Regions from separate parts of the Actinokineospora cianjurensis genome, predicted to be linked through region 2. Evidence: riboswitches for the same ligand, from Rfam matches in the RefSeq annotation. Region 2 holds a riboswitch; the other holds the start of a gene.
The links. A riboswitch is a leader RNA that binds a small molecule or an ion and turns the genes downstream of it on or off. The one in region 2 is predicted to bind glycine.
Positions count from the first base shown of each region.

Region 1: linked by a shared signal. The riboswitch ahead of gcvP (aminomethyl-transferring glycine dehydrogenase) and the one ahead of gcvT (glycine cleavage system aminomethyltransferase GcvT) in region 2 are both predicted to bind glycine.

Region 1 covers NZ_RCDD01000002.1:1,096,834-1,103,540, reverse strand. The annotation lists gene garA (glycogen accumulation regulator GarA) at 117-572, shown strand; gene ftsR (transcriptional regulator FtsR) at 579-1,286, shown strand; gene CLV68_RS19400 (bifunctional nuclease family protein) at 1,449-1,922, shown strand; gene CLV68_RS19395 (MerR family transcriptional regulator) at 2,281-2,841, shown strand; gene CLV68_RS19390 (GNAT family N-acetyltransferase) at 2,845-3,624, opposite strand; glycine riboswitch at 3,703-3,805, shown strand; gene gcvP (aminomethyl-transferring glycine dehydrogenase) at 3,991-6,707, shown strand, end outside.
Region 2 covers NZ_RCDD01000001.1:3,194,223-3,200,929, reverse strand. The annotation lists gene glyA (serine hydroxymethyltransferase) at 59-1,324, opposite strand; gene gcvH (glycine cleavage system protein GcvH) at 1,339-1,716, opposite strand; gene gcvT (glycine cleavage system aminomethyltransferase GcvT) at 1,738-2,838, opposite strand; glycine riboswitch at 3,044-3,138, opposite strand; glycine riboswitch at 3,139-3,231, opposite strand; gene CLV68_RS14350 (energy-coupling factor ABC transporter ATP-binding protein) at 3,263-3,994, opposite strand; gene cbiQ (cobalt ECF transporter T component CbiQ) at 3,991-4,743, opposite strand; gene CLV68_RS14340 (PDGLE domain-containing protein) at 4,740-5,120, opposite strand; gene CLV68_RS14335 (energy-coupling factor ABC transporter permease) at 5,117-5,815, opposite strand; gene CLV68_RS14330 (pentapeptide repeat-containing protein) at 5,914-6,707, opposite strand, start outside.

The sequences.
Region 1 (6,707 bases), on a different contig from region 2:
CGTCCGGCCGTGCTCGGCCCGCGGGAACCCCCCAGGGGGTACCACCGGTCCGGCGCCTGATCGCGCACGGTACGTTGGGAACTGTTCAGCGGAACTGACCAGCAGGAGGAGCTCAGGTGAGCACCAACGACGGGCCCGGCGTCCCGCCGGAGCAGTCTCCGGAACGGACTTCGGTCTTCCGGGCCGACTTCCTCACCGACCCCGAGGCCCAGCAGGCCGCCCCGGCGCCAGAACCCGCGGTCGCGGGTGTCGACGCGCTGCCGGCGGGCTCCGCGCTCCTGGTGGTCAAGCGCGGCCCGAACGCGGGGTCGCGATTCCTGCTCGACCGCGACACCACCAGCGCGGGACGGCACCCCGACAGCGACATCTTCCTCGACGACGTCACCGTCTCGCGGCGGCACGCGGAGTTCCGCCGCGAGGGCGGCGAGTTCGTGGTGATCGACGTCGGCAGCCTCAACGGCACCTACGTCAACCGCGAGCCGGTCGACCAGGCCGTCCTCGCGGGCGGTGACGAGGTGCAGATCGGCAAGTTCCGCCTGGTGTTCCTCACCGGCCCCGGCGCGGGGGCCTAGGGGCGCGTGACGGCCGCCGGTCGGCAGGCGCGGGCCGGGTCGAGCATCGGCGCCGTGCTCGCGCAGCTTCGGCCCGAGTTCCCGGACGTCACCATCTCCAAGATCCGCTTCCTCGAGGCGGAGGGGCTGGTCAGCCCGGAGCGCACGCCGTCGGGCTACCGGCGGTTCACCGCGGCCGACGTGGCGCGGCTGCGCTTCGTGCTCGCCGCCCAGCGCGACCACTACCTCCCGCTGAAGGTCATCAAGGAGCAGCTCGACCGCCCGGGCGGGCCACCGGAGCAGGTGGCCCGCCCGGTGCGCGGTCTCGTCTCCCTCCCCGAACTGCCCGAGCCCCCCGCGCCCGCGGTCCCGTTGACCCGGGCCGAGTTGCTCGACCGCGTCGGGATCCCCGAGCGCACGCTGGCGGAGCTGGAGCAGTTCGGCCTGCTCGCCGCGGCGGCCGACGGCTCGTTCGACGCCGACGCGCACGCCGTGGCGGTCACCGCGTCCGCGTTGGCCGACTACGGCATCGAACCCCGGCACCTGCGCGCCTTCCGCGCCGCGGCCGACCGCGAGGTGTCGCTGTTGGAGCAAGTGCTCGCACCCGTGTTCCGGCAACGCGACCCCGCGGCGCGGGCGCGCGCGGACGAGTCCGCCGACGACCTGGTGGCGTTGGCGATCACCCTGCACTCGCTGCTGGTGAGGACCGGTCTGCGCAGAGTGACCCAGAAGTAGCGCGCGGCGGCCGAGGCCGCCGGTGGTGAACCGATCATCCTGGAATAGACGTGAGATAGGCGGGCGTGGGGACCAGATGGCGGGTAGCGTCGAAGTAGGCGATGAGCGATCCTCGAAGGATTGGGACGCCGATGCCCCAGCGAGCGGAGGGAGGCGAGCCCGATGAGCGAGATGCGCGTCGTGGGGGTGCGGGTGGAGTTGCCCGCCAACCAGCCGATCTTGTTGCTGCGTGAGACCGAGGGAGAGCGGTACCTGCCGATCTGGATCGGATCGGTGGAGGCCACCGCGATCGCGCTGGAGCAGCAGGGGGTGCGGCCCGCCCGGCCGCTGACCCACGACCTGCTCAAGGACGTGATCGGCGCGCTCGGCCGCGAACTGGAGCAGGTGCGGATCACCGACCTGCGCGAGGGCACCTTCTTCGCCGAACTGGTCTTCGACGGTGACGTCCGCGTCTCCGCCCGCCCGAGCGACTCGGTCGCCCTCGCCCTGCGGGTCGGCGTGCCGATCCACGCCGAGGACTCGGTGCTGCAGGAGGCCGGGCTGATCATCCCGGACGAGCAGGAGGACGAGGTCGAGAAGTTCCGCGAGTTCCTCGACTCCGTCTCCCCCGAAGACTTCCGCGGCGCCGATACGTAACACCCTCTCCCGCCACCCACCCCCTCATCCCCGCCCGGCACCGTCCCCGACTTGGCAGGTCGCGGTCACTCGTCCGGTCTCCGGTTTGACGGGTGGGAGCACTCGGGGGACCGTGTGACAGTGCTCCAACAAGCGAGTACCGCGATGGACCCGCGCGTCGCGTTGACCTCCTCGCGCGCCCGTTTTACCGTCACAGACGAGCGAAACACGCTGAGGTCGCAGGCAGGGGTACCGCCAGCCGGTACCGCTACCACCCACCGCGCGACCCCACGTGTGTGCCGCTCGGCCGACGGTTCCCCAGAGCGGAACGGGCGGTCTCGTTCGCCGGCCATCGGTGGCCGGACGAGGGGAGGCAGGCGTGTTCGAGGAAGGTCCCGCCGGGGCTGACTCCGGTGAGCAGGGCGAACTGTTCCCGGACGCCTCGCTGCCCGACGAGCTCGTCGGCTACCGGGGTCCGGCCGCGTGCCAGATCGCGGGGATCACCTACCGGCAGCTCGACTACTGGGCGCGCACCGGACTGGTCGTGCCCACCGTGCGCAGCGCGCACGGCTCCGGCTCGCAGCGGCTCTACTCGTTCAAGGACGTGCTCGTCCTGAAGGTGGTCAAGCGGCTGCTCGACACCGGGGTCTCGCTGCAGAACATCCGGGTCGCGGTCGACCACCTGCGCAGGCGCGGGGTGCGCGACCTGGCCAGGATCACCCTGTTCAGCGACGGCACCACCGTCTACGAGTGCACCTCCCCCGAGGAGGTCGTCGACCTGCTCCAGGGCGGCCAGGGCGTGTTCGGCATCGCGGTCAGCGGCGCCATCCGCGAGATCAGCGGCACCATCCACGAGTTCCCCGCCGAGCGCGCCGACGGCGTCGAGATCCCGGCCGACGACGAGCTCACCCAGCGCCGCAAGGCCCGCAACGCCGGTTAGGCATCAGGGCAGCGTGTACGGGGTGGTCAGCGCGACGCAGGTGAAGCCGACCCGTTCCAGGATGGGCCTGCTGGTCGGTAGCGCGTCCACCTGCAGGTAGCGCACCCCGCGCTGTTGAGCCCTACGGGCGCGGTGACTGACCAGCGCCCGGTAGATCCCACGTCCCCGCCATGGTTCTAGCGTGCCGCCGCCCCAGAGGCCCGCGAAGTCGGTGCCCGGGTGATAGCTCGTCCGCGCCGCGCTGACCGCCTCGTCGCCCGCCACCGCCAGCACCACGTCCATCGAGCCCTCCGCCACCCCGGCCTGCATCTCCGCCCTGAGCCTGCTGTGGTCGTCGCCGAACGCCTCGTCGTGCACCCGGACCACGCGATCGATGTCCTCGTCCGAGGTCACGTCCAGCAGCTCCACGCCCGCGGGCGGCGCGAAGTCCGGCACGCTCGCGGTCTCGGCGACCATCACCGCCTCCACCGAGCCCGCCACCAGCCCGGCGCGGGTCAGCCGCTCGCCCAGGTCGGCGGGGGAGTCGTGGTGGTAGAGCTTCCACTCGCCGTGACCCTCGACCGTCCGCAGCCACGCCACAGCGGCCGCGATGGTCTGATCGGCGGACGCCCGGTCGAGTGACGACCACACCACCCCGGACCAGCTGTCCCGGCCGACGCCGACGTGCCTGCTCAGCCGGTCGTCGCGCTCGGCACTCGCCCGGACACCCGAGGGTGCCAGGTCGCGCCGCAGTTGCCGGTCGAGGACGGCCCGCACGGCCGCGATGTCCAGGTCGGAGCCCATGTGCGGCAGTCGACCGCGAACCGCACCCCGGCCGCAATCGAATTGCACCCCGGACGGGTTAGACTCGGGGAGCGTCGCTGAACCCGTGCGGGAGAGTCCGGCCGGTCCACCAGACCGGAACCGGCGCCGAAGGAGCAACTCCTCCCCGGAACCTCTCAGGCAAACGGACCGTGCGGGTGAGACGCCTCTGGAAAGCGGGCGACCCGGCACGACCGGGGAGCCCCGCCGAAGGTGCAAGTCGCGCGCCCGCTCCCGGGTCCGCGGTGAAGCTCTCAGGCGCCTTCGGGCACGGACAGAGGGGGAGGGCCACACGGGCGGACCGCCCGTGCCAGGCCCGACCCCTGCTGCACCGCCCCGAGGAGACCCATGACGACCGGCCGGATCCCGCTCGCCGCGCTCGAGCACGGCACCCCGTTCGCCGACCGCCACGTCGGTCCCCGGCCCGCCGAGCTGGCCAGGATCCTCGACGTCGTCGGTGTCGGGTCGCTGGAGGAACTGGCCCAGCACGCGGTGCCGGAGTCCATCCGCGAGGGCGACCTGGCCATCGACCTGCCCGCCCCGGCCACCGAGGTCGAGGCGCTGGCCGAGCTGCGCGACCTGGCCGCCCAGAACGCCACGCTCACCCAGATGATCGGCCTGGGCTACTACGGCACGCACACCCCGCCGGTCATCCGGCGCAACGTGCTGGAGAGCCCCGCCTGGTACACCGCCTACACCCCGTACCAGCCGGAGATCAGCCAGGGCCGCCTGGAGGCGCTGCTCAACTTCCAGACCATGGTCGCCGACCTGGCCGGGCTGCCCACCGCCAACGCGTCCATGCTCGACGAGTCGACCGCCGCGGCCGAGGCGATGACGCTGCTGCGCCGCGCGGGCCGCTCCAAGTCCAACCGGTTCGTCGTCGACGCCGACACCTTCCCGCAGACCATCGCGGTCATCGAGACCCGCGCCGAGCCGCTTGGCATCGAGGTCGTCGTGCACGACCTGGCCGAGGGCCTGCCGGTCGAGGACTTCTTCGGCGTGCTGTTCTCCTACCCCGGTGCCTCCGGCGCGGTCCGCGACTTCGCCGAGCTGACCCGCGAGGCGCACGGCCGCGACGCCAAGGTCGCCTTCACCGCCGACCTGCTCGGGCTGACCCTGCTGCAGGCACCCGGCGAGATCGGCGCCGACGTGGTCGTGGGCACCACCCAGCGCTTCGGCGTCCCGATGGGCTTCGGTGGTCCGCACGCGGGCTACATGGCCGTCGGCAAGGGCCTGGAGCGGCAGTTGCCCGGCCGCCTGGTCGGCGTCAGCACCGACGCCGACGGCAAGCCCGCCTACCGGCTGGCGCTGCAGACCCGCGAGCAGCACATCCGCCGCGAGAAGGCGACCTCCAACATCTGCACCGCCCAGGTGCTGCTCGCCGTGGTCGCCTCGATGTACGGGGTCTACCACGGCCCCGAGGGCCTGCGCGCCATCGCGACCCGCACCCACCGCATGGCCGCCGTCCTCGCCGAGGGCCTGCGCCGCGGCGGGGTCGAGGTGGCCGGGGCCGCGTTCTTCGACACCGTCACCGCCAAGGTGCCCGGTCGCGCCGCCGAGGTCGTTTCCGCTGCCCGCGGGCTAGGGGTCAACCTGCGCCTGGCCGACGCTGACACCGTCGGGATCGCGACCGACGAGACCACCACCCGCGCGCACGTCGACCTGGTGTGGAAGGCGTTCGGGGTCAGCGCCGACATCGACGCCCTCGACGCCGAGACCGGCGACGCGCTGCCCGCCGACCTGGTGCGCACCAGCGAGTTCATGACGCACCCGGTGTTCTCGACGCACCGCTCCGAGACCGCGCTGCTGCGCTACCTGCGCGCGCTGTCGGACAAGGACGTAGCGCTCGACCGCAGCATGATCCCGCTCGGCTCGTGCACGATGAAGCTCAACGCGACCGCGGAGATGGAGCCGATCACCTGGCCCGCCTTCGCCGACCTGCACCCGTTCGCGCCGGTCGAGGACGCCAGGGGCATCCTGAAGATCATCGCCGACCTGGAGGACTGGCTGGCGAAGCTGACCGGTTACGACGCGGTCAGCCTCCAGCCGAACGCGGGCAGCCAGGGCGAGTTCGCGGGTCTGCTGGCGATCCGCGCCTACCACCGGTCCCAGGGCCACGGTGAGCGCGACGTCTGTCTTATCCCGTCCAGCGCACATGGCACCAACGCCGCGAGTGCGGTCATGGCGGGCATGCGCGTCGTTGTCGTTGCCTGCGACGACTCGGGCAACATCGACCTGGACGACCTGCGCAAGAAGGTCGCCGAGCACAGCGCCGACCTCGCCGCCATCATGATCACCTACCCGTCCACGCACGGCGTGTACGAGGACACCGTGCGCGAGGTCTGCGGCCTGGTGCACGAGGCGGGCGGCCAGGTCTACGTCGACGGCGCGAACCTCAACGCGCTCATCGGCCTCGCCCGCTACGGCAAGTTCGGCTCGGACGTCTCGCACCTCAACCTGCACAAGACGTTCTGCATCCCGCACGGCGGCGGCGGCCCCGGCGTCGGCCCGATCGGCGTGCGCGCGCACCTGGCGCCGTTCCTGCCCAACCACCCGCTGCAGCCCACCGCCGGTCCCGCGACCGGTGTCGGCCCGATCAGCGCCGCCCCGTGGGGCAGCGCGTCGATCCTGCCGATCTCGTGGGCGTACGTGCGGATGATGGGCGCCGACGGCCTGCGCCGCGCGACGCTGACCGCGGTGGCCTCGGCCAACTACATCGCCCGCCGCCTCGACGAGCACTTCCCGGTCCTCTACACCGGCGCGGGCGGTTTCGTCGCCCACGAGTGCATCCTCGACCTGCGGCCGATGACCAAGGCCACCGGCATCACCGTCGACGACGTCGCCAAGCGGCTCGCCGACTACGGCCTGCACGCCCCGACCATGTCCTTCCCGGTCGCGGGCACCCTCATGGTCGAGCCGACCGAGAGCGAGGACCTCGCCGAGATCGACCGGTTCTGCGCCGCGATGATCGCCATCAAGCGCGAGGTCGACCGGGTCGCCGCCGGTGAGTGGCCGCTGGCGGACAACCCGCTCGCCAACGCCCCGCACACCGCGGCGTCGATCAC
Region 2 (6,707 bases):
CCTTCTTCGGCCTCCGGGGCCGCGCCGGGTTCTCGGCGCGGCACCCGGGGGCGGTCGATCAGCCCAGCTCCGGGTAGAGCGGGCGGCGGCGCACCAGCGCGGCGACGCGCTCGCGCAGCGCCGTGCCGGTTGCCTCGTCGAGCTCGGGCCGCAACGCGACCGCGATGATGTCGGCGACCTCGGCGAAGTCCTCGGCGTCGAAGCCGCGGGTGGCCAGCGCCGGGGTGCCGATGCGCAGCCCGGAGGTGATCATCGGCGGCCGCGGGTCGAACGGGACCGCGTTGCGGTTGACGGTGATCCCGATCGAGTGCAGCCGGTCCTCGCCCTGCTGGCCGTCGAGCTGCGAGTCGACCAGGTCGACCAGCACCAGGTGCACGTCGGTGCCACCGCTGAGCACCTTCACGCCCGCCTCGGCCGCGTCCGGCGCGGAGAGCCGGTCGGCCAGGATCCTGGCGCCCTCGAGCACCCGGCGCTGCCGCTCGGCGAACTCCTCGGACGCGGCGATCTTGAACGCCACCGCCTTGGCCGCGATCACGTGCTCGAGCGGGCCGCCCTGCTGGCCGGGGAACACCGCCGAGTTGACCTTCTTGGCCAACTCCTTGGTGCAGAGCACCACACCGCCGCGCGGACCGCCGAGGGTCTTGTGCGTGGTGGTGGTGACCAGGTGCGCGTGCGGCACCGGGTTCGGGTGCAGCCCGGCGGCGACCAGCCCGGCGAAGTGCGCCATGTCGACCATGAGCAGCGCCTCGACCGAGTCGGCGATGCGGCGGAACTCGGCGAAGTCGAGGGTGCGCGGGTAGGCGGACCAACCCGCGACGATCAGCTTCGGGTTGTGCTCCTTGGCCAGCCGCTCGACCTCGGCCATGTCGACCCGGCCGGTCTCCTTGTCGACGTGGTAGGCCACCACGGTGTACAGCTTGCCGGAGAAATTGATCTTCATCCCGTGCGTCAGGTGCCCGCCGTGGGCCAGGTCCAGCCCGAGGATGGTGTCGCCGGGCTTGAGCACGGCGAACATGGCCGCGGCGTTGGCCGAGGCCCCCGAGTGCGGCTGCACGTTGGCGTGCTCGGCGCCGAAGAGGGCCTTGACCCGGTCGATGGCCAGCTGCTCGACCACGTCGACGTGCTCGCAGCCGCCGTAGTAGCGGCGGCCGGGGTAGCCCTCGGCGTACTTGTTCGTCAGCACCGAGCCCTGCGCCTCGAGCACCCCGATCGGGGCGAAGTTCTCCGAGGCGATCATCTCCAGCGTCGACTGCTGGCGGCGCAGCTCGGCGTCGACCGCGGCGGAGATCTCCGGGTCGACCTCGGCCAGCCGCTGCCCGAACATGGGTGTCCCTGCCATCAGCCCTCCTTGGTGTGCTCGGCGTACGCGGCGGCGTCGAGCAGCTCGGGCTCGCCGTCGACGCGGACGCGGAAGAGCCAGCCGTCGCCGAACGGGTCGGTGTTGACCAGCTCGGGGGTGTCCACGACCGCCTCGTTGATCTCCACGACCACGCCGTCGGCGGGCGCGAACAGGTCGGAGACGGACTTGGTGGACTCGATCTCGCCGCACGCCTCACCGGTGGTCAGCGTGGCGCCCACCTCGGGCAGCTGCACGTACACCACGTCGCCGAGCGCGTCGGCGGCGTACTTGGTCACCCCGACCGTCGCCGCGGCCGGGTCGCCGAGGTCGACCCACTCGTGGTCGGTGGTGTAGCCGAGGTTCTCCGGGTTGCTCATTGGGTTCTCGATCTCCAGGTTTCAGGCTTGACGCTGGTAGAAGGGCAGCTTGACGACCTCGACCGGCGCGCTGGTGCCGCGGATGTCCACGGTGAGCGCGGTGCCCGGCTCGCTGACCGCGACCGGCACGTAGGCCATCGCGATCGGGTGGCCGAGCGTCGGCGAGAGCGCGCCGCTGGTGACCGTACCGACCTGCGCCCCGGCACCGTCGAGCACCGCGTACCCGTGTCGGGGGGCGCGCTTGCCGGAACCGACCAGGCCGACCAGCACCTTGGTCTCCACGTCGGCGTCGCGGCGGCGCTCCAGCGCCTCCTTGCCGACGAACCCGCCCGCCTTGTCGAACTTCACGACCCGGCCGAGACCGGCGTCGAACGGGGTGAACGAGGCGCTGAGCTCGTTGCCGTAGAGCGGCATGCCCGCCTCCAGCCGCAGCGTGTCGCGGCAGGCGAGCCCGGCGGGCAGCAGCCCGTGCTCCTGACCGGCCTCGGTGAGCAGCCGCCACACCTCGGGTGCCTTGGCACCGTCCACGTAGACCTCGAAGCCGTCCTCGCCGGTGTAGCCGGTGCGGGCGAGCAGGATGTCGATGCCGCCGATGGCCGAGGGCACGCTGGCGTAGTAGGCGAGCGCGTCGAGGTCGGCGTCGGTGACCGAGCCGATGATGGCGGTGGAGGTCGGGCCCTGGACCGCGATCAGCGCCAGCTCCGCGGAGCGGTCGTTGACCTCGACGGCGAACCCGTCGGCCCGCTCGCGCAGCGCGGCGGCCACCGTGGCGGCGTTGGAGGCGTTGGCAACGACCATGAACTTGTCGGCGGCCAGCCGGTAGACGACCAGGTCGTCGAGCACGCCGCCCTCGGCGTCGCAGATCATCGTGTAGCGGGCCTTGCCCGGCTTGACCGCGGACAGCTTGCCGACGAGCGCGAAGTCCAGCGCCTGGGCCGCCTCCGGACCGGTCAGCTCGATCTCGCCCATGTGGCTGAGGTCGAACAGGCCGGAGGCGGTGCGGACCGCCTTGTGCTCGGTGAGCTCGCTGCCGTAGCGCAGGGGCATCGACCAGCCTGCGAAATCGGTGAACGAGGCACCGAGCGCCTCGTGCACCGAGTGCAGCGGGGAGGGGGTGCTCATGGAAGTCGGGTCTCCTTCGGCGCGCTGGGAACAGTGCTGTTCGCAGCGTGGCACGCCGGGCGCGCGGGCTGCAGCACGACCGGACGGGCTGTGGATGAGTGTGGGGGTTGTGGACAGCCGCGCGGCTGTTCGCTGTGGCGGGTGCGGCGGACGAGGGACATGGGAGCTCCTTGGCAGCGCGCCGGACGGGCGGATCCGGCGCTGGAACTCCCCCTCTGTCATGGCACCTGAGAGCTTCGCCGCGAACGCGGCTTGCACCGTGGGTGAGACGCCGAGATCGCGTCTGCTTTCCAGAGTGGCCTGGTGGGAACGGTAGCTTTACCTGAGAGATTGACGGGGAGTTTGCTCCTTCGGTGCCTCGATCAAGATCGAGGGCTCTCCCGGTCCCACTCGTACGGCCCGATATGCGGTTGTGCCACGGACACTAGTCGAGCCGGAACCCGAAAGGAAGTTCGAGGCGGTGCCTGGCGAGCAGGGCGTCGTCGGCGAGCAGGTCGCGGGTGGGGCCGTCGGCGACGACGACCCCCCCGTCGACGAGCACCGAGCGCGGGCACAACTGCAACGCGTAGGGCAGGTCGTGGGTGACCATGACCGTGGTCCGGCCGAGACCGAGCAGCACCTCGGCCAGCTCACGGCGGGCGCGGGGCTCCAGGTTGGCCGAGGGTTCGTCGAGAACCAGCACGTCGGGGTCGCAGGCGAGCACCGTGGCCAGGGCGACCCGGCGGCGCTGCCCGCCGGACAGGTGCAGCGGCGAGCGGTCCGCGTGCTCGGCCATCCCGACGTCGTCGAGCGCGCGCTTGACCCGGGCGTCGAGTTCAGGTCCGCGCAACCCGAAGTTCGCGGGACCGAAGGCGACGTCTTCGCGAACGGTGGGCATGAAAAGTTGGTCGTCGGGGTCCTGGAACACGATTCCGACCCTGCGCCGGACTTCTTTCATATTCTGTTTATTGACTTCCAGCCCCGTTACCTCGACCTTGCCCTGTCCGGTGAGCACGCCGTTGAGGTGCAACACGAGGGTGGTCTTACCGGCGCCATTCGGTCCGAGGACCGCGACCCGTTCCCCTTGCTCGACCCGCAGGTTCACGCCGAAGAGGGCTTGGTGGCCGTCGGGGTAGGCGTAGGCGAGGCGTTCGACCAAGAGGGCGGGGGGTGTCACAGCGCTATACCTAGCACGACCGCGGCTAGGGCGGTCGGGATGAACCCTACGAGCCAGGTGCGGCGCCCAGCGGGCTGTCCCTGGTCGGGCATGGCCCCGGTCCAGCCACGGGAGACCATCGCGAGGTGCACGCGTTCCCCGCGCTCGTAGCTGCGGATGAACAAGGTCCCGATACCGCGCGCGGTGGCACCAACCTGCCAGAGGAAGCGCGGGTCGTGCCCGCGGCAGATGCGGGCTATCCGCATCCTGCGGGCCTCGGCGGCGATCACGTCGAGGTAGCGCAACATGAGGGTGGCGATGGTGATGACCATGGTCGGCACCCGCAGCCGCTGGAGTCCGACGATCAGCTCGCCCGGCGTCGTGGTCGCGGCCAGGGTGAGCGACACCAGCACACCGAGGGTGCCCTTGACGGCGATGTTCCAGCCCGCCAGCAGACCGTGCTCGGAGAGCCGCAGCCCGAGGAACTCGACGGTCGGACCGCCCGCGAGGAACGGGAAGGCGATCGCGAGGACCACGAACGGCAGCTCGATCAGCGCCCGGGTGGCCAACCACCCCGGCGGGATCCTGGCGATCACCCAGACCCCGGCGAGGACGGCGAGGTAGAGGCCGAACGCCCAGAACCGCTCGCGGGGCGTCGCCACCACGCAGAGCACCCCCGCGACCGCGGCCACCACCTTGACCTGTGGTGCGAGCCGGTGGACCGGGGTGTCCCCCGGCCGGTGCAGCGGATGTGCGTGGCCCGCGCTCACGCCTTGGGACGCCTGCGCAGCAGCCAGAAGAACCCACCCGCGACAACGACGGTCACTACGACACCGATGACGCCCGCGAGGCCGGTGGTGTTCTCCCCGCCGTCGACCGCGTAGTCCGCCAGAGGGCTGCCAGCGAACTGGTGATCCTTGGCGTTCTGAGCGATGCAGGAGCCCTGTAGCTGCTCACCGCCCGCGGTCTCCACTACCTCGCAGCCCTTGAGGGTCGCGTGGTCGAGACCGTCCGGATTGGAATCAGCCAGGTAGGACACCGCGCCCGCGAGCACGAGGGCGACTAGGAGGAACCCGAGCAGGAAAGGCAGATTGCGGGTCTTGGCGGTGTCTCGGGTCTTAGTGGTGTCTCGGGTCTTAGCGGTCACGCCGGGGTCCCTTCACGCAGCTCCAGCGGGCGGGTAGTGCCGCGCAGCAGGTAGACCAAGTCGGGTCGAACGGCCGCGACAGCGCCAACGGTGAGCGCGGTGATCACGCCCTCGCCGATGCCGATGAGGCAGTGCACGCCGACCACCGTGGCCGCGACGGTGCCCAGGCTGAACGCCGGGTCGCCGCCGATCGCGAACTCCAGCACGAACCCGAGCGAGGCGACGACGGTGTTGACCAGGGCCGCGACGAACGCGACCACGACCAGCCCGACCCTGCCGGTGGCGAACCGCTTGAGCGCGGTGGCCACCAGGAACCCGGTCGCGGTGCCGATCAGGGCCATGTTGGTGACGTTGGCGCCCAGCGCGGTCACCCCGCCGTCGGCGAACACCAGCGCCTGCACGACCAGCACGATCGACACGCACAGCGCCCCGACCCACGGCCCGACCAGGATCGCGGCGAGCGCGCCGCCGAGCAGGTGCCCGCTGACCCCGGGCAGCACCGGGAAGTTGAGCATCTGGGTGGCGAACAGGAACGCGGCCACCAACCCGGCCAGTGGAGCAGTCCGGTCGTCGAGGTCGCCCCGCGCCTTCGCGGTGGCCACCGCGAGGCCGACGACCGCGACGCCGACGAACAGCAGCGAGGTCGTGGGGTTGAGCAACCCATCGCTCATGTGCATGGCGACCGAGCCGGTCATCGGCGCACCTCTCACGGGGACTCGGGGCGGGGACCCAGGGGTGGATCGAGCGTAGTTGCGAGCGGCACGCTACCGCCAGACCCTGGCAACAACCCACCTCAGGCCGTTGTGACCTCAGCTACCTCGTCACCCGGGTCCCCGAGCTCGTCCACCCAGGCGAGCTCGTCAGGCTTACCTCGCGCGAACCGCGTATCGCGCCACCTCGACTCGTCGTGGAACTCGGCACCCGCGAAGGTCGCCGACCGCTGGAACGTCACCTCGGTGAAGTTCGCCAGCCCGCCGAACCGGGCTCCGTCGAACCTGACGTCGTCGGTGAACGTGGCGGAGCGGAACCACACGTAGCTGCCGAACTCGGTCCCGGTGAAGTTCGTCCGGTGCTTGAAGGTCGCCAGCGCGAAGGTCGACGAGCGGATCCGGCACCGGTCGAGGTCGAAGTCGATGAGCACCGCCCCGGTGAGGCCGAGGTCGATGTCGGGCCAGAACGACTCCGGGGTCTCCGGGCGCAGGTGCAGCAGCAGGATGCGCTGGACAGCGCGCCGGACCTCCCGCTCCTCCAGGCGCTGCCGGTGGTCGAGCAGGTCACCGCCCTCGGGGAGGCTCCCCAGTGGTGGGTCGTACGGCATCCGCAGGTACGCGCAGTACACGTTGACCACGGTCTGGCGGTGGCCCGGGTTGTCCTGCGCGAGCCGCTCCAGCGCGTAGAGCCCGGCCATGCGCACCGGGGCCTTGTCGGAGCCGAGTTGGTCGGCGGCCTTGGTGTAGAGGTCGGTGATGCGGCGCTCGACGCCGTCCTTCTCGGTGATCGCGGCCATCCGGTCCTGGTGGGCCTTGGCGTCGGCGGCCACGTCGCGCTGGTGGGCGAGGGCCCGTTCGCGGTTGTCGAGGTCCTGCT